Regions from separate parts of the Pseudoalteromonas sp. NJ631 genome, predicted to be linked through region 1. Evidence: predicted binding sites of a transcription regulator. Region 1 holds the regulator's gene; the other holds the start of a gene.
The links. The regulator LexA, encoded in region 1, represses DNA repair genes until DNA is damaged. The targets are predictions, from matches to a motif close to TACTGTATNNNNATACAGTA.

Region 1 (8,042 bases):
TATCAATATCAGTTACCAGTGATCCCTGATGCCATCCTGCGCCGTCCATTAACACAACAGCATGCCGTTCAGGTGCTGTCTTCTCAGATATTTGTTGCAAGTGCTGTTTCATAACACTCATATTTACCCATGGTGTGATGAGTGCTTCAGTCTGCCCCGTGCTTGGGCAAACAGCGCCAAATAGATAAGCATAATCAAACTGTTGTTGTTTGACTGCTCTAGGCCGAGTTCCCTTTTTTGCCCAAAGGCGTGTCGTGGTGTTTTGCTGACCAAATCTGGCCTCGTCTTGAAACCAGATATCCACGTCATTCAGGTTGATAAATAGCGGGATCGTTTTGATCAAGTCCGTTTGCAGTTTTTTTAAAGTCCTGCTGAACTTGTTCGGACTGTTTCGGGTGGCGAGAGCGGCTAGTTATCCAGCTAAAGCCTAATTTCTCCAATAATTTATAAATCGCATTAGGGTGGTAAGAGACGTTAAATTCAGATTCAATGTATTGCTTTATACGATACCCTGTCAACCTACCACCGTTGTCATTTTGACTGTATTTTTCAATATACTGGCAAAGTTGTTTCTGCTGCGTATCGTTCAGATAACAACGTTTACCGATAGGTTTTTTAGCGTCAAGGCCAGTAAGCCCCTCATTAAGGTAGCGCTTTACCCACTCATTTACCATTCTTCTGCTGACATGCAGCATGGCAGCAATTTGCGTTTTATTGTGGTTATCACGGTAGTGCGCGACCGCTAAATAGCGGATCTTTTTACGCGCGTCTTTTTCTGATTTAGCTAACTTGAAAAGTTCGGCAGAAGTATGAGTATTCAAAGTTTATTTGTCAGTTGGAAAATAAATACAATTAGATCACAAATCATTACGGAATGGTATTAAAACCTCGCGAGGTAAACTCGCTCCTACCACAGTATCAGCACAGTGCAACATGGTGCGAGGTGGTTTATCCGCCGATGGTTTGCAATGAAGTTCTGAAAAAATATTCTAAACCTAAGTAAATGCGCTCCCAGCACAGTATTAGCAAAGTGCAACATGGTAGGAGGTAGTTTATCAGCCCAAAATCTTAATAATCTATTTCTTATTGCTTAGGGTCGTAGGTTATGCTTTGAGGCACGGACTTCGCTTCTTGTTAAATGCTACTCTAATTAATGCTATCAGCAAGTACACTTAAAATATGTCGAATAAAGAAACATTTGCGATTTTTTTTGAGCTGTATATACTTACAGTAAATAAACCACTGTATGGAACACCAGTTAATGCGTCCTCTAACAAAACGACAAGAACAAATCTTTGAATTAATAAAAGTATTCATAAAAGATACTGGCATGCCTCCAACTCGTGCAGAAATAGCTGATGCTTTGGGTTTTAAGAGTGCAAATGCAGCGGAAGAACATCTTAAGGCGCTTGCGAAAAAGGGAGTTATCGAAATGGTCCCTGGTGCAAGCCGAGGGATTCGACTTGTAGAGGATGAATCCGAACAACTTGGTTTACCTATTATCGGTCGTGTTGCTGCTGGTGAGCCTATTCTGGCAGAGCAACATGTAGAAAGTCACTGTAATGTAGATGCGAGTTTTTTTAAACCTAATGCTGATTATCTTTTGAGAGTTAATGGTATGAGCATGAAGGATATTGGCATTATGGATGGTGATCTACTGGCTGTTCACAGTACTCAAGTGGCTGAAAATGGCCAAGTGATAGTGGCTCGTGTAGAAGAGGACGTGACAGTTAAACGTTTTGAAAAGAAAGGAAAGAAAGTCTTATTGCATGCTGAGAATGAAGAGTTTAATGCGATTGAAGTGGATCTTGAGCATCAAAATTTCTCCATTGAAGGGTTAGCCGTCGGCGTTATCCGAAGTGCTGACTGGATGTAGTTTTTGAGAGCGAGCGTAGCGTTAAAGATAAAGTTGCGCTTGCTTTAACTATATTTTGTTTAAAAAGTGATAATTAACTTTTCTAACTATGTGAAAGTAGGATGATTATAGTGACTTTAATCATTTAGTAATATTTTTAGTTTTCTGATCTTTATACACTATTTTTCATCATTCTTCGTTTTAATCCCTATAGTCCCCAGTTTTGATTCTAAAGTCGGTCTTCTCAAAAATCTTGCAATTTGTTTGTTTTTTGACTAATTGGTTAATAGTCGTGCAGTAAGTCTATGTACAAATAGACAATATGACAGTCATCCAATAATAACAAAAGACAACCACGAGTTGTCTTGAAGGAGACGTCAAATGAAAATTTGTCGATTAGTTGTAGCATTCATCGCAGTGCTAATCGCCATGCCCTCACTTGCTAACAGCGCTTATAATATGAGGCAAGGTGTTACAGACATTAGTCATCAAGTGTATGAGCTTCACATGACCATATTTCTAATATGTTGTGTCATAGGTGTGATTGTGTTTGGGATTATGTTTTGGGCGCTTATAAAACACAGAAAGTCAAAAGGCGTTGTTGCAGCGCAATTTCATGAAAGCACCAAAGTGGAAATACTTTGGACTGCAATTCCCTTCCTGATACTCATTGGTATGGCAATACCAGCCACAAAAACGCTTATTGCTATGGAAGACACGAGTAAAGCTGATCTGACCATTAAAGTCACAGGTTCTCAGTGGAAATGGCACTATGAGTATATGGGGCACGATGTTGAGTTCTATTCCTTACTCTCTACTTCGAAAGATGAAATTAGTGATCTTAAAGAAAAAAATGAAAATTACCTGCTTGAAGTTGATAAGCATTTAGTTATTCCCACCGATAGGAAAGTTCGCTTTTTGATGACCTCAGATGATGTCATCCATTCTTGGTGGGTGCCTGATTTTGCGGTGAAGAAGGATGCCAATCCAGGCTTTATAAATGAGGCATGGACAAAGGTAAACGATGAAGGAATTTACAGAGGCCAATGTGCTGAATTATGTGGCAAAGATCATGGCTTTATGCCAGTCGTCGTCGAGGCTGTAAGTCCTGATAAATTTGATAGTTGGCTTAACGATGCTAAAGCTGAAAAAGCAAAAGCAGAAGCTGAGTCACAAGCAGTTGCCCAACAAACTCTTTCGAAAGAGGAGTTAATGGAGGTTGGTGAACAAACTTACATGGCTTATTGCGCAGCTTGCCATCAACCAACGGGGCTTGGGCTACCAGGTGTCTTCCCTGCAATGAAAGGGAGTAAAGTCGTCACTGGAGATATTAAAGCTCATATAGATATTCTCCTTTTAGGCCGCCCAGGAACTGCGATGCAATCTTTCGCAAAGCAATTAACAATCAAACAGATCGCGGGGGTTATCACCTATAAAAGAAATAGCTGGGGTAATGACACCGGCGATGTTATTCAGCCAAGTCAAATACAGCGTGAGATAGATGCATTAGAGGAGGGTAAGTAATGAGTGCCATCGTAGAAGAACATTCACACCATACAGCTCCCAAAGGCTTAAAGCGCTGGCTGTTTACCACCAATCATAAAGACATTGGAACACTGTATTTATTGTTCTCACTAAGCATGTTTTTAATCGGTGGTGCTATGGCGATGGTGATCCGAGCCGAGTTATTCCAACCAGGGTTGCAGCTTGTAGATCCGCATTTTTTTAATCAAATGACGACAGTACATGGACTAATAATGGTATTTGGCGCAGTCATGCCCGCATTTACAGGCCTTGCCAACTGGATGATCCCAATGATGATTGGTGCTCCTGATATGGCGCTACCTAGAATGAATAACTGGAGCTTTTGGATACTACCCTTTGCATTTGCAATTTTACTGATGTCGTTATTTTTGGAAGGCGGCGGGCCTGCTTTCGGTTGGACTTTTTATGCGCCACTATCTACAACGTATAGCAATGACAATACAGCATTTTTTGTTTTTGCGATCCATATAATGGGCATTAGCTCTATTATGGGAGCTATCAACGTTATCGTGACCATTGTCAATCTTAGAGCTCCAGGTATGACATGGATGAAGTTGCCTTTATTTGTCTGGACTTGGCTGATCACTGCATTTCTTCTGATTGCAGTTATGCCCGTACTCGCTGGCGCTGTGACTATGGTATTGACTGATAAGTTCTTTGGAACGAGCTTTTTTGATGCAGCAGGTGGTGGTGATCCTGTTATGTTCCAGCATATATTCTGGTTCTTTGGTCATCCTGAAGTGTACATCATGATATTACCTGCCTTCGGCATAATCTCTACGATAGTACCGACATTTTCAAGAAAGAAACTGTTTGGCTATGCATCAATGGTTTATGCAACCGCGTCGATTGCTCTGTTGTCGTTCGTCGTTTGGGCTCATCATATGTTTACTACGGGCATGCCTTTAGCTGGTGAGTTGTTTTTTATGTATGCAACTATGCTCATATCTGTGCCTACTGGCGTTAAGGTTTTTAATTGGGTAGCTACAATGTGGCGAGGTGCTATTAGTTTTGAGGTGCCCATGCTTTTTGCCATTGCGTTTATCGTACTTTTCACAATTGGCGGATTTTCCGGTTTGATGTTAGCAATTACGCCCGCAGATTTCCAATATCACGATACCTACTTCGTTGTCGCGCATTTCCATTACGTGTTGGTTACGGGTGCAGTATTCTCAATAATGGCCGCCGCATATTATTGGTTACCAAAGTGGACAGGTCACATGTTTGATATCAAATTGGCTAAATTTCACTTTTGGCTCTCTTTGGTTAGTGTGAACGTATTGTTCTTCCCTATGCACTTTGTTGGTCTTGCTGGCATGCCAAGGCGGATCCCTGATTATGCTCTACAGTTCGCTGATTTCAACGCGATCATTAGTATCGGAGGGTTTGCTTTTGGTCTTTCTCAACTGTTGTTTGTTGCAGTGGTTTATAAATGTATAAAAGGTGGAGAGCAGGCCCCAGGGAAAGTGTGGGATGGGGCTGAGGGATTAGAGTGGCAAGTACCATCTCCGGCTCCTTATCATACCTTTTCAACGCCACCGGAGATTAAATAATGCAACATGGACGCCTGCTTAAGAAGCTAATTTTGTTGACGCTAGGTATGTTTGCTTTTGCCTTTGCACTGGTTCCTCTATACGACGTTTTTTGTGATGTCACAGGCCTAAATGGTAAGCCATCCATGGAAATCGCCAAGCAGAGCGAGTCAATTGTGCAAAGTCGACAAGTAGATGTGAGCTTCACAACGCATAGTCAAAGCCAGGCGCCATTTAAGGTCGATGCAGTCGAGCATTCGGTTAGAATTCAACCCGGTAAGCTAACCGATGTCAAATTCATTGCAAAAAATTTGAGTGATAGTGAGCGTGTGTTGCAAGCGATCCCTTCAGTGTCTCCAGGGAAAGCGGCAAAGTATTTACACAAAATGGCCTGCTTTTGTTTTGATCAGCAACCAATGAAAGGCAAAGAAGAAGTTGAGTTTGTCTTGAGGTTCTATGTAGATACGGAGCTCCCAAGTGATGTTGAGGAACTCACGCTTTCATATACGTTGTTTGATATTACAGAGCGAGTTAGCAAACAAGACAGTGATGGACTGAATATGCTGGCCGCTCGAGAGGAGTTCAAATATGAACCATGAACAAGAAAAATATTACGTGCCTGAGCAAAGTCCATGGCCAATCGTCGGGGCTTTTGCACTTTTCTTTATCGCTGTTGGCGCTGGCTTAACGATTATTCAACTTAAATCAACCAGTAATAGTGGAGTAATGCTACTGCTCGTGGGTATTGCTGTGCTGATCTATATGATTTTTGGTTGGTTCAGGAATGTGATCCAAGAATCTCAAACTGGATTATATTCTGCCCAAATGGATCGTTCGTTCAAGCAAGGAATGGGATGGTTTATCTTTTCCGAAGTTATGTTTTTTGCTGCTTTTTTTGGCGCACTTTTTTATGCTCGAATGATAGCTGTGCCGTGGTTAGGCGGTGCAAGTAATAACGCCAGTACCAATGAGGTTTTGTGGCCTCAATTTGAAGCTGTATGGCCATTGCTCACAACTCCAGATGGAACTGTCACTCAAGCTATGGGTTGGCAGGGACTTCCGCTGATCAATACGATTATTCTATTAGCATCATCAGTAACCCTTAGCTTTGCTCACGTAGCTTTAGAAAAAGAGCAAAGGGCGAAAGTGAAGGCGTTCTTAGGGTTAACAGTACTACTTGGCGTCGCATTCTTAACCTTGCAAGTGGAAGAGTATATTCACGCTTACCAAGATCTGGGGTTAACTCTCCAGTCGGGAGTTTACGGTAATACGTTCTTTTTGCTGACAGGATTTCATGGTTTTCACGTCACACTTGGCGCGATCATTCTTTTCGTTATATGGATAAGGGTATTAAAGGGTCACTTTACCGCTAAGAATCACTTTGCTTTTCAAGCTGGGGCTTGGTATTGGCATTTTGTTGATGTTGTTTGGTTGTGCCTGTTTGTATTTGTTTATGTGTTGTAACAACGGGTGAAGAGTGTAGCTTTATAAAGCCAAATTGAGCGGCAAGACAGATTAGAAGTACGACAGCTATTGATGCATAAACTCTTTGTTGCAATAGCCTCGCCATCGACTCTTGTTGCTCTGACTTGAGCATGACTAGCATAGCTCTAAATAGATTTAGAAAAACGAGTAGTAGCAATACAACAATAATAATTTTAATCATAAGGGGTGTCCGATGGATTTAGGTGCACTTTTTAAAGGTAGATCAAAACCCCCCATATTGGCAGCATTAATCGTTGTTCTTTTATGTGGCTCGCTCTCTTATTGGCAGTGGCAAAGAGCGCAGCAAAAACATGTGTTGCAGCATAAAGTTGAGATTGAAAAATCGCTAGGCGTGGCTAATGAGCAGCAAGTAACATCCCAGCCGCTCACGCAATATGTTAATGCTGAAGTGTCGATTACAGGGAGTTTTGTAGGCGATGCGGTTTGGTATTTAGATAATCAAGTCGTGAAAGGCCGAGTCGGTTTTGATGTAATTGGCATTATAAAAATTTCCGAAACTGATGAGTATCTAGCTGTTAATTTAGGTTTTGTGCCTCAGCTGGCTAGTCGCGTGCCTACCGTTTTCTCTCTTCCAAGTGGCACCGTTTCTCTGCCTGTCTATATCAAATCTAGTGCTAGTAAGCGGTTCACCTTAGCTAAGTCTGCGGCTGAGGAGACAACAAAACAATCTGTGATTCAGTATATTGATGTTGATTACTTGTCTGCGGAGTCAGGTAAACCTCTTTTACCTCTAATTGCCTACATGACTAAAAATAGACTTGATGGAACTGAGCCCCATTATCAACCGGTAGTAATGTCACCGCAAAAACATGAAGCTTATGCTTTACAGTGGTTGCTTATTGCCTTGGCCGCGGTAGTAATTGGCTGGAAACTTTCAAAAAAGGAGAATAAAGATGTCTAAAAGCGCGGCATGGTTTATAGGGCTGTTCGTATTCCCCTTACTATTGGCATTTGTTGCCTTAAAGGTCGGCTGGATACCACATAGCACGACTAATCACGGTGAATTTTTAAGTCAGGAGGTTCGCCAATCAGAGCTGGTTTTAGATACTGAGTGGAGTATCGTTTATCAGCGACCAAAGCAGTGTAATAAGCAATGTTCTTTACTGCTAGATAGCTTACCTAATTTGTATTTAGCGCTGGGGAAAAACCAGCAGAAAGTATCGCTTGTGGTATTACAAGAGCGAAATGAAAAAGGTATTGAGTACGCTACTTCTTTGCCGATATACCTCAACCAGTTAGATGAAAACTATCTCTACCTAGTTGATAAAACTGGGTTATTTGTACTTAAGTATGCACCAGTAGCAAGCTTAGAAGAAATACGAAGTGTACAAAAAGGGCTACTGAGTGATCTGAAGAAATTATTGAACTACTCTCGTTCAAGTTAGGAGGTAAATATGTCCAAGGTAAGAATAAAAATCGCAATATTTGCCTGTTTCGTCGCAATAACGGTAGTGACACTTGGCGCCTTCACACGTTTAAGTGATGCGGGACTTGGGTGTCCAGATTGGCCTGGGTGTTACGGCTTTTTAACAGTACCAAATGAGACTCATGAACTATCTGCGGCGAAAGACAATTTTCCACATTTAGAAGTGGAAGCAGAAAAA
Region 2 (8,042 bases), on a different contig from region 1:
AACGCTTGCCAGGTACTTTGTCTGAAACAAGCAGGCTTGCCTTTTGCGCAATGCGCGCATCCACAGCTAAAAATGGTGCAGCAACTTCGTCAAGCTCTGCACAGCCAAGGTTTTGAATATCATGAGTAACAACAACGATAGCATCTGCATCGCTTTCAAATAGGGTGTTACAAGGTAATGCGATTGGAAAAGACATAAAAACGGCCCTTTTCTATATTAGAATTAGGGCCGACTATAGGTGATTTGTGGTCAAGTTCCAAGGGAACTACGACATATCACGGGCTTCATCAGGTTTCGCTTTGGTTTTGCTGATCACAGACCAAGCTTCTAACATGACTAAAATACTGACCACCAGCACGATGACATCAAGCACAACCAACAGCCAATTGCCTTTTTGGTAGTATTCACCTAGCTTGATCACTCCGGCAAAAAATGCCATCACCAGCACAAATACCATTGGGATCAAGGTGTACTTAGCGGGACGCCCTAGTTTAATAAGATATACTGAGATAACCAATAAGGTTAAGCTTGCCAAGATTTGGTTGGTTGAACCAAACAGCGGCCAAATCACCATACCACCACTACCCGATGCGCCACCAGCGCCAAAGGCGAGTAGCAAACAACATGCAACGGCCAACAAAGTCGCGATGATACCGTTGTTCAGGAACTTGATGTTATAGATCTCGCCCCACTCTTGAATAATATAACGCTGAAGTCTAACGCCAGAATCCATGGTAGTGCCTGCAAAAAGTACAACCATAACGGCAAGTAGGGTTGATGCGATCTCGACTGGTAGTCCCCAACCTGTACTGATAAGATTTGAACCACCGTTAATAAAGGCTGATACACTGCCGGCACCAAGATGACTATAAATTTCGTGCCACTCTTCTGGCGATACTGCGAGCATCACACCACTCACGGCGACCAAAGTGATCAGTGCTAATGAGCCTTCACCAACTGCACCTAAGTAACCAACAAAACGGCCGTCTTTTTCTTTGTCTAGTTGTTTAGAACTCGTTCCCGACGAAACAATACCGTGGAAACCAGATACCGCACCACAGGCAATCGTTACGAATAATAGCGGGATAATACTTGGCGTATTCTCCACTGTTTGGGTATTAAACGCAGGCGCGGTGATATCTGGCATCACCACAAATACTGCACCATAAAGCAGGATCAATCCCACTAACAGCTGCATGCCATTAATAAAGTCACGAGGTTGTAATAGCATCCAAACCGGTAACAATGACGCTACGGCAGCATAGATAAACAAAATGATGATCCAATTGGCTTTGTCGCTTAGACCAAACATTTCGGTTGGTAAGGTGATCGGCATACTACTGCCCATATAAATGGTCGCGTAGAGCACAATAACCCCGATAATACAGAGTGGTACTAGCGGCACTTTTCGTTTCAGCAATTGCCCGATAATAAGCGCCACGACGATAGCAGACCAAGCGGGGAATACCGCATTTGGGTTACCCACGAAGGAGTTTGCGATCACCACGCCGAACACGGCATTTACCATGAGCAGTACAAGGAAGACCACTATCATAAACAATGAACGCGTGCGCTTGCCAATCACGCTTTCAGACAACGCGCCCATCGACTTGCCTTTATGGCGAGCACTTGCCCACAACGCGCCCATATCATGGACACCCGCAAAGAATATGGTACCGAATACAACCCAAAGTACTGCTGGCACCCAGCCCCAATACACAGCGATAGCTGGACCTACAATTGGTGCAGCGCCCGCGACTGAAGTAAAGTGATGCCCCCACAATACCACTTTGTTGGTAGGAACATAATCTACGCCGTCCTCAAGCTCATGCGCCGGCGTGACAAAGTTGTCATCCATTTTAAATATTTTTTCAGCAATAAATTTGGAATAGACAAACCATCCAAATAACATCCCTATGATGCCGAAGAGTACGATCATTATGGATTGCATAATGCTTACCTCTTGTTGTTGTTTTAATTACACGCAGTTGGCGTGATTAGTTTGTTGCACGACAACTTCGAAGCTAGCACAAATTAAACTAATTGCAGTTATCTTTTAGTCTAGGTAGGTCAGAATTAGCCATCAAAAAGTCCCAATTGAGCTTGCGTGTTAGACTTTTCATTTAGTCCTAAGTGCAAGCCCACGAGGCGCACAGGTTTAAACTTTTGCCGTGACATCGCCTCAATCAATAATTCCTCGAAAACGGGCAAATCAATATGCTGGTATTGGCATTCTTTGGTGGTTTGGGTGAAATCGTAAAACTTCACTTTAACGCCAAGCTTATTAAAGCCGCGCTGTAAATAAGGCTGTGCTCGGCGAGTCAGTTCAGGTAACAGTTTTTCTTTTATGACTTGCTTTAAAGTATCAAGGTCAAGCGTGTCTTCTGCAAATGTGGTTTCAACGCCTATCGATTTGCGCACTCTATCGGTCTCAACTCGGCGCTCATCAATACCTTGACAACGCCGCCATAATACAGCGCCAAACTTGCCAAATGATTGGCGTAACTGAATTTCAGACAGTGCCTTAATATCTCGGCCATACTCAAGTCCCATGGCTAGCAAACGTTGTTGAGTCACTTTACCTACACCTGGAATTTTTTTAAGGGGTAACGCATCAATAAAAGCGCTCACTTGGTGAGGCGGGATAACACACTGACCATTAGGCTTGTTTTCATCGCTGGCAATTTTGGCTAAAAACTTGATTGGCGCAATTCCCGCTGAAGCTGTAAGGCCCGTTTCTGCAAATATATCCGCTCGTATCTGCTCGGCAATAAGCGTTGCACTGCCATTACATTGCTGACACTCAGTGACATCTAGATAGGCTTCATCTAAAGACAGTGGCTCAATGAGCTCAGTATAACGGGCAAAAATAGCGCGAATTTGTTGCGATATTGCCTTATAGACCTCCATTCTCCCCGGTACAATCACCAGCTGAGGGCAGAGTTTTTTCGCTTGATAATTCGACATGGCTGAGCGCACGCCATATTGCCGAGCAATATAGTTAGCCGTGGATAGCACCCCACGATGACTCCGCCCACCAATCGCCATCGGCACTGTTGCAAGCTCGGGGTTATCGCGCATTTCTACCGATGCATAGAACGCGTCCATATCAATATGAATAAATTTACGCACGTTAAAACACTGTCTAAATAAACAGTGTTTATTATGTGCTAATTTTCCAACTGTTGCAATCTTGAACATAAGCCTTAGTGTTCTGGGCTATACTTGTGTGGATGTCTGTTGCAAGTTGCACTGCAAAACAGAGATAATGCTAACAATATCAATACAGTTCAAAGTACTAAATCCGTTACTTTGGCTATATTTAATCATTCAGCAATCAATCAGGAGCCTGCATGAAGTACTCACGACTTGGTAGTAGCCCATTAGAAGTTTCGCGCATTTGTTTAGGAAGCATGACTTGGGGCGTACAAAACAACCAGCATGATGCCGACGAGCAAATCAATTATGCACTAAGCCGTGGTATTAACTTCATTGATACCGCTGAAATGTACGCGGTCCCTCCCTCACCTGAAACCTATGGTAAAACCGAAGCCATCATTGGCAATTGGCTAAAGCGCCACCAAGAAAAGCGCGAAAAGCTCGTGCTTGCAACCAAGATTGCGGGAAGCGGTTTGCCTTGGATCCGTGAAGGCGGCCCTATTACGGGACAAGCAGTGATCCAAGCGGTGGACGATTCTTTAGCGCGCCTGAATACCGACTATATCGACCTCTACCAACTACATTGGCCAAACCGTACTTCACCGCACTTTGGTAAACAATGGCCAGGTATGGTGCCTTTGAGTGCACTTGACCACGACGAAGAACGCGCTGGCATGCTAGATATTTTAGAGGGCCTAGCGAGCTGTATTAAAGCAGGTAAAATTCGCCATTGGGGTCTTTCTGATGATACGCCTTGGGGTATTCACACTTACCTTAATTTGGCGATGCAGCACAATCTACCTAAGCCGGTTTCAATTCAAAATGAGTTTAGCTTGCTACATGCCAAAGATTGGCCTTACTTAATTGAGAGCTGTGTAAACGAAGATATTGCCTATTTACCTTGGTCGCCGCTGGCTGGTGGGATGCTGAGCGGTAAATATTTAGGGGGCGCAAGACCTGAAGGCAGCCGCTTTACCTTAGTGCAAAGACAAGGCCTATTTAGGGATACACAACTAGCGCAAGAAGCCGTTGCAAAGTATCTAGAAATCGCCAAAGAATTTAATATGACTGCAGCGCAACTGGCGCTAGCTTGGTGCAATCAAGTCGATGGCGTGACTTCAACTATTATTGGCGCGACAACCATGGCACAGCTTAAAGAAAATATTCAAGCGTTTGAACAGCCGCTATGTGCAGAATCTTTAGCCGAGATTGATACGGTATTTAAAGCGTACCCTGCTCCGTTTTAATATCTTCATTCGCGATACGCCGCTTTTACGCTGGCGTATCGCTTTGTAAACCCATTTTTGTTACCTAAATTGAAGTTAACCCCCCCATGCAAAGCTTAAACAACAATCCAGTCACTCCACTTCAAGGTAGCTGCTTTACCAGAAAAACTACTCGCGCCATTGTCCTTAGAGGCAACGACATCCTTATGCTTTACACCAAACGTTATGACGATTACACCTTGCCAGGTGGCGGCGTCGACGAGGGTGAAAGCTTAGAAGCAGCATTGGAGCGCGAGCTAAAAGAAGAAACGGGTGCCGTATCCATCACAGGTTTGACTCCTTTTGGTCGCTACGAAGAGTACCGCCCTTGGTATAAACCCGATCATGACAATGTGCATATTATTTCTTATTGCTACGTTTGTGAGATTTGTGGCGAATTTGATGCGCCAGCGATGGAGGATTATGAACACGCCAATGGTATGAAGCCGGTGTGGATCAACATAAACCAAGCCATCGCGCATAACGAAGCAAAACTCAATGATGCTAATAACAAAGGGATGTCCGTTTTACGTGAACTCACTTTGCTAAAACACATTTCCGCGCAATTAGTCACAGATTAATTTGCCTATTGAGGGAACAATTAAGTCTTTATTAAGCTCTAACTCCGCATGACTCAAGGATTTAATAAGAATAATGCGGCTGCTCCAACACAACCTGATTAGTTTCACCATTATCGCCTCTATTGTGCTGCATCTACTGCTCGGCTGGTATCTGCAGCAAAGTATTTATATCCCCTCAAAGCCTGTAGAAATTAAGGCAATGAAAACCTATTTGGTTATTGAGCCTGCCAAGCCCAAGATGGAGCGCATTGAGACACCGACGATAACTGAAAATAAGCCAGTAGAGGAGTTAAAACCGACGCTGCCGGACGATACAGTTGAAGTACTAAAAACTGCGCAAGCAGAACCAAAAAAGCCTGCGGTTGAAAATACAACCCAGCACATAACCAAAGCAGCGGTCGTCACGCAACCTAAAAAATTAGACCATCGCAAAGCAATCTCTCAATTTCGTCAGCAACTTTTAGAGCGCGCTCCGAGTGACGTTGTACTCAGCCAAAGCCAAGAAAAGCCGCAGCGGATCACCGTGCCTAAAACGCATCAAACCACTGCTGCGAGCATGCAAAGAGAGCAACTCGAGTCTACGTCTCAATACACAGTCTACCGGGAAAATGGCCTGTGTTACGCTGAAGTTAGGCCCGACCCAAGCATTCCTACACCGGAAGGATTAAATAAGAATTGGCGTACTGCGCCTCGCCCTTGCGATGGCGGTGCCATTAAAAAAGCCTATGACGCCGCAATGAGTAAATGGCTAAACAAACGCTAATCTTGCTATCATAAAGCAAATCTATTGCGAAGAGTCCATTATGGAAAAAGTCACCATTTTAGTTGACGCCCAAAATGTTTATTACACCACCAAGCAAGCCTACCAAACAGGCTTCGACTATAATGCGTTTTGGCGCAAAGCGACGGCTAATCGCGAGGTATATCAAGCCATTGCCTATTCCAGCGAACGGGGTGACGACAAGCAAAGACAGTTCCAAAATATCTTGCGAGCGATTGGCTTTGAGGTGAAGTTAAAGCCTTATATTCAACGTGCCGATGGCTCCGCAAAATGTGATTGGGATGTTGGCATTACCATTGATGCCATGGAATGCGCGTCAGGATCCGATGTGATAATTCTAGTTACTGGCGATGGTGATTTTGATTTACTCGCGAATAAGCTCAGAGATAAATACCATACCCGAGTCGAAGTTTACGGCGTGCCGCAGCTTACTGCCGCTTCACTGATCCGTGCCGCCAGTGAGTTTATACCAATCGAAAACGAATTGTTGATTGGCAAGAAATAAAAAAGCAAAGCTCCTTGATAGCAGCGGCTTTGCTTGTTGACGAATTCGTCACTTTTGATTGCTTGGTTGTGCAATACACGCGTTTTAATCCGATAAGTAATATTCCACGCTCGTCACAACACGCACGATTTTTATCTGTGGCGTATTACTGTCTCTGTCGCGAATACTAAATTGTCCTTGCCTTGCCGATTTTATTTTGCCAAGCACAGAATCGGAATCTTTAGCAAATTTGACCGCCACTTCTCGAGCTTTTTGTGTGGCTTCTTGCACCATTTCAGGTTTAATATCATTAAGACCAGTAAACAAATATTCAACCCGATTTTGATAGTCGTCTTTGGTGATAGCAATACCTTGTTTGGCCAGCTCACTTAACTGCCCTAGTGCTTGCGAGACTTTATCTGGATTATTGGAGTACACAGTCACACCGGCTTTTGCCACATAGCGAAATCCTTGATTGTTTTGACCGTACTCTTGGGCGTATTTATCCGTAATGGAAGGCGCTGATATCGAAAGCTCTGAAGCATCAAAGCCATGCAAGGTTAAGAACGCGCGGATCGCCGCATTTTTCTTTTCCGTGCGCTCCACCAAGGCTTCCAGATCGTTATCTGCATCACGATAAAATACGGGCCAAATCACCGTGTCTGCTGTTACTTCCTTTTCCGATAAGCCTTTTACACTTACCGTTCGCTCCATTCCTTTTACTTCTAGAATGGTCGATTTTACCATCCAACCGCTCACTACCACCGCTAGTGATAGCAAAGCTGCAGGAGCCAAATATTTACTCATAGTAGACATATCTCTGTCCTCAACGTTACGCCTCAGTCATAGTTTTCAAACAATTATTATGGGGATAGATCAAAGTCTACCTTAATTGCACTCGAAAACCGCGAGCAAAATGGTAGAGTGGTGCTTATGAGCTGCGGCTGAACTAGGAAACAGTATGAGCGTAAAGCGTATTAGCCAATTTTTTAACCCCCAATCCATCGCGGTGATTGGCGCCTCTAACAATCCTGATCGCGCCGGCTTTATCGTAATGCGTAACTTGCTACAAGGCGGCTTTAAAGGGCCCATTATGCCCGTCAGTCCAAAGCATACCGCCGTGCATGGGGTGCTCGCCTACAGCGCCATCAAGCAGCTCCCCAAAGTCCCTGATCTCGCTGTTATTTGTACCAACAAACAAACCTTAGTGCAAATCATCAATGAACTTGGTGATATTGGCTGTCAACATGCAATCATCATCGCGGCGGGGCTTGATAATCAGCACAAACAACAATTAAAAGAAGCTGCCAAAATAGCGAAAGTCACTTTACTTGGTCCTAATTGTCTCGGTTTACTCATTCCTCACTTGGGTATTAATGCCAGCTTTTCTCATACCGTTGCAGCGCCCGGTAAGCTTGCTTTTATTTCACAATCGGCGGCGGTATGTTCAACCATACTGGACTGGGCACAACATAAAAAAATCGGCTTTTCTTACTTTGTTTCCGTTGGGGACTGCCTTGATATCGATTTCGACGAACTACTTGATTTCCTTGGACGGGATCCAAAAACCCAAGCTATTTTGCTTTACATTGATAATATCGACGATGTTAGGCGCTTTATTTCTGCAGCTCGAGCCGCTGCATTTAGTAAGCCTGTCATCGCCATAAAAACCGGAAAAACCAAGGCTGGCGCAATCGCTGCGCTGAATCACACCGGCGGCAATACCTCCGATGACGCGGTTTATGATGCCATGTTCCAGCGTGCTGGTATGC

Region 2: dinB (DNA polymerase IV) is a predicted target of LexA. The motif match lies at 3,140-3,159, and genes of this name have one in related genera.

Annotation. Positions count from the first base shown of each region.
Region 1 covers NZ_AKXJ01000022.1:52,677-60,718, reverse strand. The annotation lists partial or broken gene A587_RS24880 (IS630 family transposase) at 1-821, opposite strand, end outside; gene lexA (transcriptional repressor LexA) at 1,262-1,876, shown strand; gene coxB (cytochrome c oxidase subunit II) at 2,237-3,379, shown strand; gene ctaD (cytochrome c oxidase subunit I) at 3,379-4,953, shown strand; gene A587_RS0122985 (cytochrome c oxidase assembly protein) at 4,953-5,531, shown strand; gene A587_RS0122980 (cytochrome c oxidase subunit 3) at 5,521-6,396, shown strand; gene A587_RS25475 (DUF2909 family protein) at 6,302-6,598, opposite strand; gene A587_RS0122975 (SURF1 family protein) at 6,611-7,339, shown strand; gene A587_RS0122970 (hypothetical protein) at 7,332-7,823, shown strand; gene A587_RS0122965 (COX15/CtaA family protein) at 7,833-8,042, shown strand, end outside.
Region 2 covers NZ_AKXJ01000001.1:810,115-818,156, forward strand. The annotation lists gene A587_RS0103810 (M17 family metallopeptidase) at 1-196, opposite strand, end outside; gene A587_RS0103815 (carbon starvation CstA family protein) at 266-1,951, opposite strand; gene dinB (DNA polymerase IV) at 2,077-3,132, opposite strand; gene A587_RS0103825 (aldo/keto reductase) at 3,354-4,406, shown strand; gene A587_RS0103830 (NUDIX hydrolase) at 4,493-5,005, shown strand; gene A587_RS0103835 (hypothetical protein) at 5,079-5,768, shown strand; gene A587_RS0103840 (LabA-like NYN domain-containing protein) at 5,809-6,291, shown strand; gene A587_RS0103845 (SIMPL domain-containing protein) at 6,376-7,086, opposite strand; gene A587_RS0103850 (bifunctional acetate--CoA ligase family protein/GNAT family N-acetyltransferase) at 7,232-8,042, shown strand, end outside.